Regions from separate parts of the Microbacterium sp. 22215 genome, predicted to be linked through region 1. Evidence: riboswitches for the same ligand, from Rfam matches in the RefSeq annotation. Region 1 holds a riboswitch; the other holds the start of a gene.
The links. Region 1 has a riboswitch for thiamine pyrophosphate ahead of ACTJKH_RS13675 (ECF transporter S component). Riboswitches for the same ligand answer to the same signal wherever they lie in the genome.
Positions count from the first base shown of each region.

Region 2: it holds a riboswitch for thiamine pyrophosphate, as region 1 does, so the genes downstream of both, thiM (hydroxyethylthiazole kinase) here and ACTJKH_RS13675 (ECF transporter S component) in region 1, are expected to answer to the same signal.

Region 1 is NZ_JBQEPC010000008.1:89,079-93,283, forward strand. Features, by position in the region: gene ACTJKH_RS13670 (ABC transporter ATP-binding protein) at 1-1,002, opposite strand, end outside; gene ACTJKH_RS13675 (ECF transporter S component) at 999-1,658, opposite strand; TPP riboswitch at 1,652-1,761, opposite strand; gene ACTJKH_RS13680 (D-alanyl-D-alanine carboxypeptidase) at 1,844-3,400, shown strand; gene ACTJKH_RS13685 (ABC transporter ATP-binding protein) at 3,541-4,205, opposite strand, start outside.
Region 2 is NZ_JBQEPC010000001.1:617,511-621,715, forward strand. Features, by position in the region: gene pheT (phenylalanine--tRNA ligase subunit beta) at 1-61, shown strand, start outside; gene ACTJKH_RS03155 (DUF402 domain-containing protein) at 160-876, shown strand; gene ACTJKH_RS03160 (NAD-dependent epimerase/dehydratase family protein) at 941-1,906, shown strand; TPP riboswitch at 1,930-2,023, shown strand; gene thiM (hydroxyethylthiazole kinase) at 2,014-2,862, shown strand; gene ACTJKH_RS03170 (bifunctional hydroxymethylpyrimidine kinase/phosphomethylpyrimidine kinase) at 2,859-4,205, shown strand, end outside.

The sequences.
Region 1 (4,205 bases):
GAGCGCCGGCAGTGCCGAGACACGACCGCTCTCGGCGGGGATGAGTCCCGCGAGCGTCAGCCCGAGCGTCGACTTGCCCGCGCCGTTGGCGCCCGTCACACCGAGCGCCTCGCCGGCGCTCACGTCGAGATCGAAGGGTCCGGCCACGGCGAGTCCCCGGCGTCGCGACACGGTGAGCCCGCGCGCCTCGAGCAGGGGTTCCCCGGGTGGGCGCGACGGTGCGGGCGGAGTGGCCGGCGGATGCCCCGGAACCCAGACTCCGGATGCCGCGAGCTCGGCGCCGCGTGCACCGAGCACCTCATCCGGAGTGCCGTCGGCGAGGACGACCGTCCCCTCGGGGTCGGCACCGAGCACGATCACTCGGGTGACCAGCGGCAGCCAGACGTCGATGCGATGCTCGATCACGACGAGGGTCGCACCACTGACATCGAGCGCCGCGGCGACGGCATCCCGCACATCCTGCACGCCCTGGGGGTCGAGGTTGGCGGTCGGCTCGTCGAGCAGGATCGCACCCGGCCGCATCGCGAGCACACCGGCAAGTGCGAGACGCTGCTTCTGGCCGCCCGACAGCGCCGCGGTCGAGCGATCGAGCGCGACGTCGAGCTCGACGGCATCCAGAGCCTGCCGCACCCGCTGCCAGATCTCGTCGCGAGGGACTCCGAGGTTCTCGCACCCGAAGGCGACGTCGTCGCCCACCCGGGCGAGGATCGTCTGGGTGTCGGGGTCTTGCAGCACCATGCCGACGCGTCCGCGGGCCTCGGTCGGCGGCTTCCCGTCGACCAGCAGCGCACCCCGCGTCTCGCCCTCGTCGGCGCCGCCGAGCACGCCGCCGAAACCCTGCAGCAGAGTGGACTTGCCCGAGCCGGAGGCGCCGAGCAGAAGCACCCGCTCCCCCGGCTCGATGCGCAGGTCGACGTCGCGCACCGCCCAGCGCAGCCGCGTCGCGTACCGCCACCCCCAGCCGCGGGCTTCGAGGGTGGCGGGCGTCGTGGGCGAGGTCACACCCGTGCGGTGACCTCGCGGCCGGCGGCGAACCGGCTCAGGGCTCCCGTCGCCGCGAGTCCCCGGGCGATCAGCCAGGCACCGAGTCCCGCGATCACGGCACCCGAGATGGTGGTCGAGACGATGTAGACCGTGGTGAAGAGCGTGTCGGCGCCCGCGTACCAGAGGATGCGATCGTTGATGCCGCAGGCGAGGCCCGCTCCCGCTCCCGCCAGCATCACGACCGGCAGCCGCCAGACGCCGTAGAGGAAGATCAGGAAGATCAACTCGGCGCCGAGACCCTGCACGAGACCCGAGACGATGGTCAGCGGCCCCCACGCGTTGCCGACAAGAGCCGAGATGATGGCGGCGACCAGCTCGGTGTAGAGCGCAGCGCCGGGCTTGCGGATGATGAGACCGCCGAGCACGCCGGCGATCAGCCAGGGCCCCGCGAGCAACCCCTGCACGCCGGGGAGGAGCGGGGTGAGGATGCTGCTCGGCACCTCGTAGCCGACGTTCCAGAGCAGGAAGACCAGCGCGCAGGCGACCGCGATGACGCTGGCGACGACGATGTCGACGACCCTCCAGCGCCAGAGCTCGGGACGACCGAGGCCCTTCGATGCGGAGGCGGTGGCGTACGGCGATTCCGTGGTGGATCCGGACGTGGATGTACTCATCAGTGACTCCTCCCTGCGCTGGCATGACCCAGATCAGGTTCGACGGTCGAAGCGCGATTCGCTCCCTCTCAGCCCGGCTCGCCGGACTCCCGTGGTTGTGCTGTCGATCTTACCCAGTGCCGACACTCGCGTCTGCTCCTGTTGCAGCGCCGCGGATCTGAGCGCGAGTTCGGTACCGTGAGGAGGTGACCGCTCCTGACTCCGCCGAGGCCACTGCTTCCGATGCGCCCGCCGACGCGTCGTCCGATGGCAGCGACACGGAGGCGACGACACCGGTCGACCGCAGCGAAGCCGTCGATGCGGAGGCGACGGCGTCTGTCGCGGATAGCGACTCCGCGGATGCTCCTGACGAGCTCGACGACGCCCCCGATGTGCAGTGGGCGGAGGGCGCCAGCGGAGGGACCCCTCTGACGTGGGTCGACCCCGCGATCGTCGCGCAGCGGACGACGGATGGGTCGCTCGACGATGACGCCGACGCCGCGACCGGAAGTGCACTTCTGCAGGGCGCGCGACTGCGCCCGGCGATCGCGCGCCCCGGACTCCTCGTTCCCCTGGGCGTGCTCGTCGGACTCGTCGCCGCCTATGCGGGGACGACTCTGCTCTGGCCGCTGCACGAGGTGCCGCCGACGGTCCAGGCGGTCGAGCTCGTACCGGCCGCCGCCCCTGCGGCCACGGTCACCTGGCCCACACAGGGAAGCGCAGCAGTCGGCGTCGGTGGTCTCTCGACCAGCTCGTCGTCTCTCGACGCTGCGGCGATCGCGAGCGTCACGAAGGTGGTCTCGAGCCTGATGGTGCTCGATCAGATGCCGCTGGCCGTGGGCGAGCAGGGTCCTGAATTCCGGTTCACCTGGTCCGACAGCATGGAGTACTGGGAGTACCGTCGCTCGGATCAGTCGGCGCTCGACGTACCCGTGGACGGCACCCTCACCGAGTTCCAGCTCCTGCAGGGCACGCTCCTGGGTTCGGCGAACAACTACATCGACCGCCTTGCGCGCGAGATCTGGGGATCGGAGTCGGCCTTCACGTCGGCTGCCGCCACCTGGCTGCGCGATCGGGGACTCGACGGGATCACGATCATCACGCCCTCCGGGTTCGACGACCGCAACAGAGCCACGCCCGAGTCGCTCGTCGCTCTCGCCGAGCTGGCGATGCAGAATCCCGTGTTCGCGGGAATCGTCGGCACGCCGTCGGTCGACCTCCCCGGCGCCGGAACCGTGAAGAACACGAACGGGATGCTGGCGGATGCCGGTGTCGTAGGCGTCAAGACCGGCACGCTCGGCGACAGCTGGAACCTGCTGACGGCGAAGGACATCACCATCGACGACACGACGGTGCACCTGTACGCCGCCGTGCTCGGGCAGGCCGATGACAAGCAGCGGCTCGCCCAGACCCGATCGCTGTTCTCGCAGGTGGAGGCCGGGCTGCAGGCGCAGGCTCCCGCCGTCGCGAAGGGCACGGTCGTCGGCGAGGTCACCACACTGTGGGGCACGACGACGGACGTCGTGACGGATGCCGATGCCGACGTCGTGCTGTGGAACGGCGCGACCGCGCAGACGACGTCGACATTCCACCTCGGAGACAGTCGCGAGTCGGGCGATGAGATCGGCACGATGACGAGCACCGGCCCGCTGAACACCGTCACCACCTCGGTCTCGCTGGCGGATGACGTCGAGGCGCCGAGCCCGTGGTGGCGTCTGACCCATCCTTTCGAGCTCCTCGGCATCACCGACGAGCAGCGCTGAGCGGGTCTCGCCCTCTCTGCACGACAGGCGCGCCTCTGGACGACAGGCGCCTCTGTCCACGACAGACGCCTCTGTCCACGACAGACGCCCCGCCCCGAGTGAACGGGGCGGGGCGTCTGACTGTTCACGCCGTGTGCGCGTCAGGCGTTCTGCTCACCGGCATCCGGCCGTTCGACGATCGCCTGTGCTGCCGCCGCCTCGGCGCCGGGCACCTGCGCACCGACCGAGACGCCGACCTGTGCGGCCGCAGCCTCGTCGTCGGCGTCACCGCTGACGACCACCGGGGTCGTGCCGGTGAGCGAGTCCTCGGCATCGATGTCGGTCGCCGCCTGCTCGAACTGCGACTGGTACAGGCGCCAGTAGGCGCCCTGCGCCGAGATCAGCTCGTCGTGCGTGCCCTTCTCGACGATGTCGCCGTGCTCCATCACGAGGATGAGGTCGGCGTCGCGGATGGTCGACAGGCGGTGCGCGATCACGAACGAGGTGCGTCCCTGTCGCAGGGCCGCCATCGCGTGCTGCAGCAGCAGCTCGGTGCGGGTGTCGACCGCCGACGTCGCCTCGTCGAGGATCAGGATCGACGGCTGGGCGACGAAAGCCCGCGCGATCGTGATGAGCTGCCGCTCACCCGCCGAGACGTTCGACGCGTCCTCGTCGAGAACCGTGTCGTACCCCTCGGGGAGGGCGTGCACGAAGCGGTCGACGTACGTCGCCTTCGCGGCCTCGAGCACTTCGTCGTCGGTCGCCCTGGAGCGACCGTACCTGATGTTCTCGCGGATGCTTCCGGCGAACAGCCACGGGTCCTGCA
Region 2 (4,205 bases), on a different contig from region 1:
GGCGAAGCTCGCCGGAGTCGCCGTCGCATCCGAGCGTTTCGGCGCGACCCTCCGCGACTGATCCGTGTGAACGCGACCTGCATCCTGAGAGGGGTGCAGGTCGCGTTCGCGTGCTCCCGCCTCCACGCCCTCGCGGGGCGCCCGAGGTAGCGTGTGGAGATGAGCATCCTTCCCCACAGCACCCCTGCGGCGGTGCCCGACGGTGTCCGTGCGATGGGCGAGGGGCCGTTCCTCCAGCCGGGCGATCAGATCGACTGGCACTACCGCAAGCCGGGCTGGCAGCCGGGTGACGCATCGACCATCACGCCCATGCGCGTGGTCCGCGACGACGCGCGCGGGCTCGTGGCCTGGCTCGCACCGGGCACGCTGCAGGAGGGCCAGGGGACCCCCGCGGGCGAACGCGTGCGCACGGTGCCGCTGGAGCGTCGGTGGCTCGAGCCGCGGACCCGCATCGTCGAGGAGTGGTGGGGCAACGGCATCCTGCGCATCGCTCCGGCGGGCGCCGCATGGTCGGTGTGGTTGTTCTGGAGCGACGTGAGCGGGCCTGACTGGCAGTTCGCCGGATGGTACGTCAACCTCGAGAACGCGCATCTGCGTACGGACCGCGACACCTACTCGTCGGATCACATCCTCGACGTCGAGATCGAACCCGACGGCAGGATCTCACTCAAGGACGAGGACGAACTCGTCGCCGCCATCGCACAGGGGCGGCTCACGCGGGAGCAGGCCGCACAGATCGAGCGTCATGCGGATGCGGCGATCGAGTCGTTCCACTCGGGTGAGTGGCCGTTCGATCCGCGGTGGCAGGCCTGGCGCCCCGACCCGTCGTGGACCATGCCTGAGCTGACCGGGCTCTCCGACCTGCGCCGGCCGTGAGCACGGCATCCGCCCTGAGCGGAAGACCCTTCCCCTCAGGCACGGATGCTGATGGCATGGGTGCATGACAGATGTGCTGATCCTCGGTGGAACAGGCTGGTTGTCGGGCCGGATCGCTCGACGGATGCTGGTGAACGGGGCGACCGTGATGTGCCTCGCACGGGGAGGACGCCCGTCGCCCGAGGGGGCGAGCCTCGTGCTGGCCGACCGCGACGACCCGGCCGCGTACGACACCGTCTCGGGTCGTGACTGGGACCACGTGATCGATATCTCATCGAACGCGGCGCACGTGGCGGCGGCCGTCGACGCTCTCGGGGAGCGAGCCGCCCGTTGGACCTACGTCTCGTCGATGTCGGTGTACTCGGACGACGCCACCATCGGTGCCGACGAGACGGCTCCCGTGCACGCGCCGGCCCAGCCCGGGGACGAGTACGAGTACGGCGCGCAGAAGGTCGCGGCCGAGAACGCCGTGCGCGCACTGGGCGAGCGAGCGCTGATCGTGCGCCCCGGGCTGATCGTCGGTGAGGGCGACCCGAGTGATCGATTCGGATACTGGGCGGCAGCGTTCCTCCGAGCGGTGGACGGACCGGTTCTGCTCCCGAACGCCGAAGGCCGCAGTACGCAGGTCATCGACGTCGACGACCTGTCGGAGTTCATCGCCACGACCTCGGCCACCGGTGTGATCAACGCGATCGGTGACCGGCATCCCCTCTCCGACGTCCTCGCGACCGTCAGACGGCTCGCTGATCACGGGGGCGACACGGTGGTGGCCGACGATGACCGGCTCGTCGAGAACGGCGTCGGATTCTGGGCGGGGGAGCGCTCGCTGCCCCTCTGGCTGCCCGCGGACATGACCGGTTTCATGACACGCACCAATGCCCGGTACCGCGCCGCGGGCGGCGACCTGCGACCGCTCGACGAGACCGTCGCGGTCATCATCGCCGACGAGCAGGTGAGAGGGATCGATCGCGAGAGGCGCGCCGGCCTCACCCGCTCGGATGAACTCGCCCTCCTGCAGCTGCTGAGCTGATCACGGGTCGTCGCTAGACTTCGAGCAGTGACACGGGGTGCCGCATCCGCGGCTGAGAACAGACCCGTCGAACCTGATCTAGTTCGTACTAGCGAAGGGATGTCGCATTGAGCGATCGTCTGCGTCCAGAATCCGAATCGACCCTGGTGGCCACGGCGGCCGAGCTGCTGTCCGCGCTCCGCGAGACACCACCGCTGACCCACTGCATCACGAACACCGTCGTCACGGGCTTCACGGCCAATGTGCTGCTGGCTCTCGGCGCCGCACCCGCCATGGTCGACATCGTCGATGAGGCGGGTCTCTTCGCGGGAGTCGCGTCCGGGGTGCTGATCAACCTCGGCACGCCCACACCCGAGCAGCGGGAGGCGAGCGTGGAGGCCGTCGCCGGCGCGAATGCCGCGGGCACCCCGTGGGTGCTCGATCCCGTCGCGATCGGGGCGCTGCCCGTGCGCACCGCGCTCGCGCACGACCTCGTCGCCGCGCGTCCCACGGCGATCCGGGGGAACGCCTCCGAGATCCTCGCGCTCGCCGGGCTGAGTGCGGGCGGGCGAGGCGTCGACGCGACCGATACGCCGGACGCCGCCATCGACGCGGCTGTCGCGCTCGCCGTCCGTCACGGTTCCGTCGTCGCGGTGTCCGGTGCCGTCGACCTCATCACCGACGGCCACCGCGTCGTGCGCATCGCGAACGGCGACGAACTGCTCACCCGCGTCACCGGGGGAGGCTGTGCTCTGGGTGCTGTGATGGCCGCGTTCCTGGGCGCAGCGCGCACAACGGGCACCGAACCGCTCGCCGCCGTGGCCGCTGCCAGCCTGGTCTACACGGTCGCCGCAGAACGTGCGGCGATGCGAGCCTCGGGTCCCGGCAGCTTCGCGGTCGAGCTCCTCGACGCGCTCGCGTCTGTACAGCCGCACGACCTCGCCGCTGCGGCGCACATCGAGGAGCGTGCGCTGTGATCGCGGACCTCTCGCTCTATCTGGTCACCGACCCGGACCTCTGCGGTGAGCGCGGAGTCGTGGGGACCGTCCGCCAGGCGGTCGACGGCGGTGTGCGCATCGTGCAGCTGCGTGACAAGACGGCGACGGATGCCGAGACCACGGCGCAGCTGCTCGAACTGTCACGCGTGATCGACGGACGCGCGCTCCTCGTCGTGAACGACCGCCTCGACGCCGCACTCGCCGCACGGAAGCAGGGTGCGAGGGTCGACGGTGTGCATCTCGGGCAGGGGGACGCCTCCGTGCTGCGTGCGCGTGAGGCGCTGGGCCCCGAGGCGCTCATCGGGCTCACGGCGAACAACGCGGACCACCTCGAGGCCGTGCGTGCGCTGCCGCCCGGCACCGTCGACTATCTGGGCGTCGGCGTGATCCGCCCGACCACCACCAAGCCCGACCATCCGCCGGCCCTCGGTGTCGAGGGTTTCCGTGCCCTCGTGGAGACGACCGCGCTCCCGTGCGTGGCGATCGGAGGCGTGGCCATCGACGACACCGAGCGGCTGCGGGATGCCGGTGCGGCCGGGCTCGCGGTGGTCTCCGCTCTGTGCGCGGCGGCGGATCCGACGGCGACCGCGGAGGCGTTCGTGCGTCGGTGGCGGGCGGCCGGCACACCGCGGGTGCTCAGCATCGCCGGGAGCGATCCCTCGGGAGGCGCGGGGATCCAGGCCGACCTCAAATCGATCGCTGCCCACGGCGGCTTCGGAATGGCGGCGCTCACCGCGCTGACCGCCCAGAACACCACCGGCGTCAGCGGCTGGCACGTACCGCCGGCGGCCTTCCTGCGACAGCAGCTCGACGCGATCTCCGACGACATCGTCGTCGACGCGGTCAAGATCGGGATGCTCGCGAACGCCGACGTCATCCGAACGGTCGCCGAGTGGCTCGACGTCGTCCGACCGCCGATCGTCGTGCTCGACCCGGTCATGGTCGCCACGAGCGGCGACCGGCTGCTCGACCAGGACGCGGAGGCGGCGCTGCGCGAACTCCTCCGGCGTGCACACGTCGTGACCCCCAACCTCGGCGAGCTCGCGGTGCTCGCTGGGCGCTCGATCTCGGGATGGGCCGATGCGCTCGCCGCAGCGGAGGAGCTGTCGGCGATGATCGGCACCGCGGTGCTGCTGAAGGGCGGGCACCTCGACGGCGACGATGTTCCCGACGCGCTCGTGGACGTCGCCCGGGGTGTGCGGCGGGAGTTCCCCGGCACGCGGATCCGCACCGCGAACACGCACGGCACCGGCTGTTCGCTCTCATCCGCGCTCGCCACGCGCCTCGCTCGGGGTGAGAAGCCCGTCGACGCCGTCGCCTCG